DNA from 2 places in the Sinorhizobium sp. CB7 genome. Region 2 is predicted to be linked to the other one. Evidence: riboswitches for the same ligand, from Rfam matches in the RefSeq annotation. Region 2 holds a riboswitch; the other holds the start of a gene.
The links. A riboswitch is a leader RNA that binds a small molecule or an ion and turns the genes downstream of it on or off. The one in region 2 is predicted to bind S-adenosylmethionine.

Region 1 (4,256 bases), on a different contig from region 2:
ACGATGACCGGATAGCTGAAGAAACAGGACCCAGCCCGCACGATGTCGGACGCATCGGGCGAAGCGCGCCAATCCGCAAGCTCGCGATCATAGATGGCGGCGATCGTTCTCCTATGCGCAAGCTTTTCTGCGACATTGTCGATCTTGCGTGTCAGTTCTTTGAGTGCGCCCAGCGCCGGTCGGCTGAGAACCGTGTCCTCCAGAACAATTGTTTCCTTGCGATTGAAGGTCAAAATATCGGTGCCGTTGGTCCGTTGTGCTTGTCGGAGCATGGCCGGTAACGTGATCCAGGAGAACAAGGTATCGCGCGTCGCCATGTCATATTTGAAGACCTGGAGCATGTGCGGGCCGTATTTCCGCGAGCTCAGGCGTGGAAAACCGGCGACCTCCCGTCGCATGATCTCGCCGATATCGTCATGCATGGTAGCGATTGCACCACCCCAGACATAATTAAGCGTCTTGAAACCGGACATGCTGAAGACGCTGCCGTCGGTGATAGTCCCCATTCGGGCGCCGTGATAGTCGCCTTCGAGACTGATTGCGCAGTCGTCGAACAACAATACGTCGCGCTGCCGGCAGAGTTCGCAAATATCGGCCAGCCGTTCCTGGATCACGTGGTAATGCGTCAGCAGAACACAGCAAGTTCTATTGTCGATGAGGGTTTTCAGGTGATCCAGATCGACGTTCGTCGAATTCGGCAAGGTATCGACGAAAACCGGCTCGCAGCCCGCGAAGCGTATCATGTTGATCACGTCGGGGATCGTATAGGGCATCATGATGACGCGATCACGACCGCTTCGTCGGGCATATTTTGCCAGCAGGTATAGGCCTGCCCTGGCTCGCCCGAGAGGAATTATCGGGATGTCTGCGCCAAGGAGGGATCGCAATCCTGCTTCAAATCGCTCCTCTGCATCGCCGCCGCCGGACAGCAACGGACTGATATACCGCATGGGATAGATAACCTGCTTGGGGGCTTTCATCACGGCCTCTGGGCTGTTCCGATAGGGAATGTTCGTGAAGCTTGATGTGATCTGATGATCGCAGGGCAATCGAACATGCCGTGACGATAGTGACGCACGCTCAAATCGCAACCTGAACAATTGGCCGAAGCATCAGCCATTTGTTTAGGTTGTTACTGATCATGTGAGGAATCGCGACAAAATCCCGCTGTTCGGGCAGATAATCGGACTGAGTGCGGAAGGCCCTGCCGGTGAGGCGCATGCGATCCACTAACTATCGGTTATCGCGCGCAATCTTACCACTCGCCTCGAGCGGCGACCCGCTTCGCCAACGAGAGGCGAAGCGGTCTTCCTTCAAGTTCCGCAGATTTTTGCGTAAGGCGTGTTGCGGTCGAAAATCTCTGCGAAAAGTTCAAAGATTTAATGCGGCCTCACGAAACTTTCGCCAGCGCCTGCGCAAAATCCTCGATCAGATCGTCGGTATCCTCGATGCCGGCGGAAAGGCGGACCGTACCAGGTGAAATGCCGAGTTCCGCGCGCGCCTCGTCGGTCAGGTTCTTGTGCGTCGTCGTAGCCGGATGCGTGATCAGGCTCTTGGAGTCGCCGAGGTTGTTCGAAATCTTGACAATTTCGAGCGCGTTCTGAAACGCGAAGGCTGCCTCCTTGCCGCCCTTCAGCTCGAAAGCAACGAGTGTCGAACCGCCGGTCATTTGCTTGGCGATAATATCGGCCTGCGGGTGGTCCTTCCGGCCCGGGTAAATGACCTGAGCCACCTTGTTCTGCTCGGCAAGAAAGTCGGCGATCTTCGCCGCATTCTGCGTCTGTTGCCGGACGCGCAGCGGCAGCGTCTCGATGCCCTTCAACAGCGTCCAGGCATTGAAGGGAGACATGGCCGGACCGGTATGGCGGAAATAATCGTGCAGGTTCTCGTCGATCCACTTCTTGTCTGACAGAACCACGCCGCCGAGGCAGCGGCCCTGGCCATCAATGTGCTTCGTTGCGGAATAGACGACGATATGAGCCCCGAGTTCCAACGGCTTCTGGAAGAGCGGCGTCGCGAACACGTTGTCGACGACGACCTTGGCATCGATCTGGTTGGCAAGCTTGGCGACACCTGCGATATCGATCACTTCCAGCGTCGGATTGGTCGGGCTTTCGAGGAAGAAGACCTTGGTATTCGGCCGGATCGCCTTTTCCCAGTTTTCGAGGAAGCGCCCGTCGATCAGAGTACATTCGATGCCATATTTCGGCGCCAGCGTCTCGACCACCCAGCGGCAGGAGCCGAAGAGGGCGCGCGCCGCGACGATGTGGTCGCCGGCCTTCAACTGGCAGAGAATGGCGGCCGCGACGGCAGCCATGCCCGAAGCCGTCGCGCGGGCATCTTCAGCGCCTTCCAGCATGCACATGCGCTTTTCGAACATGTCGTTGGTCGGGCTGCCATAGCGCGCATAGATGAAACCTTCGGTCTCGCCCTTGAACCGGGCTTCGGCGGCCTCAGAGGTTTCGTAAACGAAGCCCTGTGTCAGATAGATTGCCTCCGATGTCTCGCCATATTGCGAGCGCAGCGTTCCCCCATGAACGAGTTGGGTTGCCGGGCGCCAGGTCTTGCTCATGCCATCACCACCTTCAAAATAAAAAAACCGGCCGCAAAAGCAGACCGGTCTCGAACCCGGTCCTTTTAGCCACTTCTTTAACGTGGCTGCAAGCCGACCGGCCAAATCACCACGGGATAAGATTGCAAATACTGCCCTTGGCCGCTTGCGTCAATTCCTTGCGTCTGGTTTTGTCAGCGGCGGAAAATGGATGGGGCATGATGGCTCGCAAAACAGGAATTTTGGCAGACCGCGCCATTGCGGAGCTCTTTGAGACGGGACGGCTGACGAGCGAGAAAGAGCTTGATCGCGATCAGATACAGCCGGCAAGCCTCGATTTGAGGCTGGGTGCGCATGCGTTTCGTGTCAGGGCCAGTTTCATGCCTGGCCCTGCGCATCTCGTCGCCGACAAGCTCGATCGCCTGAAGCTGCATGTCGTCGATCTCACCGAAGGCGCGGTGCTCGAAACCGGATGCGTCTATATCGTGCCGTTGATGGAGCATCTCGACCTGCCGGCCGATATGTCTGCCTCGGCCAATCCGAAAAGCTCGACCGGCCGCCTCGACATCTTTACGCGCGTTATCACCGACCGTGCTCAGGAATTCGACAAGATTCCGGCCGGCTATTCCGGCCCACTCTACCTTGAAATCAGCCCGCGTACTTTCCCGATCGTGGTGCGCCGCGGCTCGCGGCTGTCGCAGATACGTTTCCGCGTCGGCCAGGCAATCCTGAGCGAACCGGAGCTCTTGGCCCTGCACGAACGCGAAACGCTTGTGGCAAGCAGCAAACCAAACGTCACCGGCGGCGGCATTGCGCTGTCCATCGATCTTGCCGGCGACGAACGTGGCCTGATCGGCTATCGCGGCAAGCATCACACCGCCGTCGTCGATGTCGACAAGAAAGCCGAGCACGACATCTTCGATTTCTGGGAACCTCTCTACAGCCGTGGCCGCACCGAGTTGATCCTCGACCCCGACGAATTCTACATCCTGGTCTCGCGCGAGGCCGTGCACGTGCCGCCGCTCTACGCTGCCGAGATGACGCCCTTCGATCCGCTGGTTGGCGAATTCCGCGTCCACTATGCTGGTTTCTTCGATCCCGGCTTCGGCCATGCGCCGGCCGGCGGTCGCGGAAGTCGTGCCGTCCTGGAAGTGCGCAGCCACGAAGTTCCCTTCATTCTGGAGGATGGCCAGATCGTTGGTCGACTCGTCTACGAGCACATGCTGGAACAGCCGGCGAGCTTGTACGGCTCCGGCCTCGGCTCGAATTATCAGGCGCAGGGCCTGAAGCTGTCGAAGCATTTTCGCCTGTAGCAAAACCGGGCCAAGGAGGCGCTACAACGCGCCTCATGCCCATTTGTTTACCTTTATCTACTCCAAAAGGCCCATCGCGATCGGCCAATGAACGAATTGGCACGCGCTCGTCCTCATAGTAGCGCGTATCTCTGCGTGCGAGGTGACTGGCCTCTGCGCAGCAGCGGGCGAAGCGTTCCCGACATGAGGAGATGCCTGATTGGCAGGGGGCAGCGAGTGAAGAGAATATGCATTCCGGGAACGGACATATTTGCCTCGCGGTTTGTCTTCGGAACCGCGAACCTCTTCAGCGCGGGCACGTCTGCAAGGCGTCAAAGGCTCCTGGAAGCTGCGGTTGCCAACGGATTTACCCACTTCGATACCGCACCCTCTTACGGCTTCGGCATGGCGGA
Region 2 (4,256 bases):
AAAAATTGAGCGGCCGACGGAGCGGCATCATGCGATGCCGCTCGTCTTCCTTTTTTCGGTTTTTTCAGTTGCCAGCGGCAGTGGCTCCAAATGCAGTACGCGCGGCGCCAGAATTTCGAGATAGACCTCGGAGCGCCCGATATAGATCATCGCTGCATCCGGCAGGTCAGTCAGGACTTCCGCCAGTGTCCTCTGGGATTCCGGCTCCAGGCCTTCGAGCACCTCGTCGAAGACGATCCAGCGCGGTTTGGCGAGCAGCAGATGGGCAAAGGCGACGGCTTTCTGTTCATCGCCATCGAGAATCCTGTCCCATCTTGTCCGTGTATCGAGTTTCTCCTTCAGACGACCAAGGCCGACCTTTTCCAGGGCCGTTTCCGTGTCTGCGTCGCTATAGGCGCTGGCATCTTCCGGAAACGCGAGCGCCTGGCGCAGCGTACCGCCTGGCACGTAGGGGAGCTGCGCCATGAAGTGCATACCATCCTCCTCCGGCAGACCGATCGTGCCGCCGCCGCAGGGCCAGAGACCGGCAAGCGCCTGGAAGAGCAGCTTCCGATTCACGCCGTGATCCCCGTTGATCATCACGCGATCGCCGGCACGGATCGTGACATTGGTTTCGCGCAGCCGGAACCCGCCTTCGGACAGAACTTCGCCGGGCTTCACCGAAATCATGACATCCTTCAGGGTCAGCGTGTCGTCAGGCGTTTCTTCGTAGGAAATCGTGTCCGTGGAGCTAATCTCGTCTTCCATCTCCAGCAGCGCCTGGCGGAAATCCGTGACGCGCTGGAGGGTCGCCTTCCATTCCGCGATGGGACCAAAATTGGCGACGTACCAGCGCAGCGCCGTATTCACCTGGTTGAAGGCACCGACCGACATCATCAGTTCGCCGAAGGTCAGACCGCCTGAAAAATAGGCGGGAGCGGCGACCAGGATAGGAACGATCAATACCAGCCAGCCGTATCCGGCGGAGACCCAGGTAAGATTGGTATTGGCTATCGCCAAACGGCGAATGACGGCAAGGACCGAGCTGATGTCCGTGTTGATATGCCGCCGTTCGTTCTCCTCCCCTCGTGCGACGGTAATGGACGCCATGTTTTCATTGGCGTGCATGAGGGAAAAGCGAAGTTCCGCTTCCTTTGAAAAGCGGTCGGCATTCAGTTTCACCAGCTTCTGTCCGACGACCTGGCTCAACACAGAGGCGGAGCCGGCATAGAGTATGGCAGCCCACACCATATAGCCGGGAATGGAGAAGCTCCTTCCGCTGAATTCAAACACAAACCCGCTCGAGAGTTCCCAGAGCACGCCAATGAAGCTGACGAGCAGGATCGTCGCCTGCAACAGGCCGAGGACAAGCCCAGTGGTGCTTTCAGCAAGATTGCGGGCATCCTCATGCAGCCGCTGGTCCGGATTGACACCGATGAGTCCTGACGAAGCAAGCCTGAGCGCGCGCCTGTGCTTCAGCCATTGATCGACAAGATCTCTGGTCAGTCCCTCGCGCATGTAGAGCGCTGCCATCTGATTCAACCACGCCTGAACGACGTTCAGCAGGAGCAGCGCCCCGGCAATGATCCCGAAGATCTTAAGCTGGTAGAAGAACTCGGCGAGATCTCGTCTCTCCAGTGAATCGTAGAAAGGGGCATTCCACTGGTTCAGGACAACCTGCGCATAGGCCGTCGCCAGAATAACGAAGAGCAATGTAATTGCGAGTACGACGACCTTGCTTCGTACATCCGAGCCCCAGAATGCACTGAACATCATCCTGAGGCGGTAGCCCAGGCTTAGATCATATCCGACGCGATCCTGTTGGATGGCCGGCTTTGCCTGCAAGTCATCTGCCATCAACACCTTCCTATGCCATCAATAGCCTCTGATAACATGGTGATCCAGCTTGTCCATCGGCAGATTCAGCCAGTCATAAAAGCGTGATAGCCTTTTTATGGCCGCGATTTGCGAATCCGACGTTGATTCGATCAATAACCAGCGCTATTTAGTGCTTTCCGTGGTGATTTGGCCGGCCGGCTTGCAGCCACGTTAAAAAAGTCGCTAAAGGGCCGCGTGCGGACCGGTAGCGATTTTTCGCCGCCGGTTTTTTTGTTTTGATCGAGTGAATATCATGCCCATCAGGATCCCCGACACGCTGCCCGCCTTCGAGACGCTCGTCAACGAAGGTGTGCGGGTCATGACCGAAACCGTGGCAATCCGCCAGGACATTCGTCCACTGCAGATCGGGCTTCTCAACCTCATGCCGAACAAGATCAAGACGGAAGTGCAGATGGCGCGCCTGGTTGGCGCCTCGCCGCTGCAGGTCGAGCTATCGCTTATCCGCATCGGCGGCCATAAGGCCAAGAACACCTCCGAAGAACACCTCCTCTCCTTCTATCAGACCTGGGAAGAGGTGAAGCAGCGCAAGTTCGACGGCTTCATCATTACCGGTGCGCCTGTCGAAAAGCTTGCGTACGAGGAGGTGACCTATTGGGATGAGTTGCAGCAGATATTCGATTGGACGGCAACGAACGTCCATTCGACGATGAATGTCTGCTGGGGCGCCATGGCGGCGATCTATCATTTCCATAGCGTGCCGAAATACGACCTGAAGGAAAAGGCTTTCGGCGTCTACCGACATCAGAACCTCAAGCCTTCCTCCGTCTATCTCAACGGCTTTTCGGATGACTTTGCCGTGCCGGTGTCACGCTGGACGGAAGTTCGCCGCACGGATATCGCAAGGGTGCCGGGCCTGGAAATCCTGATGGATTCAAACGAAATGGGCGTATGTCTGGTGCACGAGCAGAAATCCAATCGTCTCTACATGTTCAACCATGTCGAATATGATTCCACATCACTTTCGGACGAGTATTTTCGCGACGTGAATGCCGGAATACCGATAAAACTGCCGCAGAATTATTTCCCGCATAACGATCCGGCGCTGCCGCCGCAAAACCGTTGGCGCAGCCATGCGCATCTGCTCTTCGGCAACTGGATCAATGAGATCTACCAGACGACGCCCTATGATCTGGAGGAGATCGGGGAGGTCTGACGTCATCATAGTGTCGCGGTGCTGGGGCTTGATCGACAGGAAGGCATTGTATCGCTGGCCGATTGCGGTTTTCGGCGAATGCGGGCAGTGTCCGCCTTGATCACGATGATTTTGGGTAGAATCAACCCAAAATCATCGTGATCTATACTAATAGGTTAGAGCGGGATGAGGAAAACCGCATACACTTTTCCTCATCCCGCTCAGGATTCAAACAGTGAGCAGGTGATGGCTATGGCGCAAGACACTTCGAAGCGTGAAGTATTCGGGCATACGGCGGCGGGTGAGCCTGTCTATCGTGTCGAGATCAAAGGCGGTGGGCTAACCGCCAAGGTCATGAGCTGGGGCGCGGTCATTCAGGACCTGCGTCTGGAAGGCCATGATGCGCCGCTTCTGCTGGGCTTCGACGATTTCGCGAGCTATCCATCCCATTCCTCTTATTTCGGCGCTACGCCGGGCCGATGTGCCAATCGCATCGGAGACGGGCGCTTTACACTCGACGGAAAGGACTATCAGCTCGAACTGAACGAGAAAGGTGTCACTCATCTTCACGGCGGCAGCGACAATATAGCCAAGCGCAACTGGACGATCGTCGAGCATGCGGACGACTACGTGGTGCTGAAAATCGTCGACCCGGACGGCCGTGCCGGATATCCGGGCAATTGCACGGTCCAGGTAACCTATCGAGTGCACGATAACGGCGTGCTTTCCGTCATCTATGAGACGACCACCGATCAACCCACGCTCGCGAACGTGTGCCAGCACGCCTACTTCAATCTCGATGGGCGCGAGAACGCGCTCGATCACGACATCATGATCGCCGCAGACCACTATCTTCCGACCAACGAGAAGCAGGTTCCGAGCGGTGAGGTGCGATCGGTTGCCGGTACATCGTTTGATTTCCGCGAGATGGCGCCGATGAAGCGCTTCGAAGGCGGCGAGCAGGTACTGTACGACCATAATTTTTGCTTTTCGACCGAGCGAGTCGCAAAGCGCTCGGTTGCGATCGCCCGCAGCCTCAATTCCGGCGTCTCCTTGGAGGTCCGGACCACCGAGCCTGGCGTACAGTTCTATACCGGCTTCAAGCTGAATGTGCCTGTACCTGGTCACGGCGGGCGCAAATACGGAGCTTTCGCGGGCTTCTGCCTGGAAACCCAGGTCTGGCCCGATGCGATCAACCATGACGGTTTCCCCAATGCGGTTCTGCGTCCCGGCGAGGTACTGCGGC

Region 1: it holds a riboswitch for S-adenosylmethionine, as region 2 does, so the genes downstream of both, AAE029_RS15715 (O-succinylhomoserine sulfhydrylase) here and metA (homoserine O-succinyltransferase) in region 2, are expected to answer to the same signal.

The regions. Positions count from the first base shown of each region.
Region 1 covers NZ_JAULLL010000007.1:294,565-298,820, forward strand. The annotation lists gene AAE029_RS15710 (DegT/DnrJ/EryC1/StrS family aminotransferase) at 1-980, opposite strand, end outside; gene AAE029_RS15715 (O-succinylhomoserine sulfhydrylase) at 1,391-2,572, opposite strand; SAM riboswitch at 2,617-2,695, opposite strand; gene AAE029_RS15720 (2'-deoxycytidine 5'-triphosphate deaminase) at 2,770-3,864, shown strand; gene AAE029_RS15725 (aldo/keto reductase) at 4,081-4,256, shown strand, end outside.
Region 2 covers NZ_JAULLL010000012.1:164,337-168,592, reverse strand. The annotation lists partial or broken gene AAE029_RS22905 (aldo/keto reductase) at 1-9, shown strand, start outside; gene AAE029_RS22900 (ABC transporter ATP-binding protein/permease) at 28-1,836, opposite strand; SAM riboswitch at 1,987-2,064, shown strand; gene metA (homoserine O-succinyltransferase) at 2,111-3,031, shown strand; gene AAE029_RS22890 (aldose epimerase family protein) at 3,263-4,256, shown strand, end outside.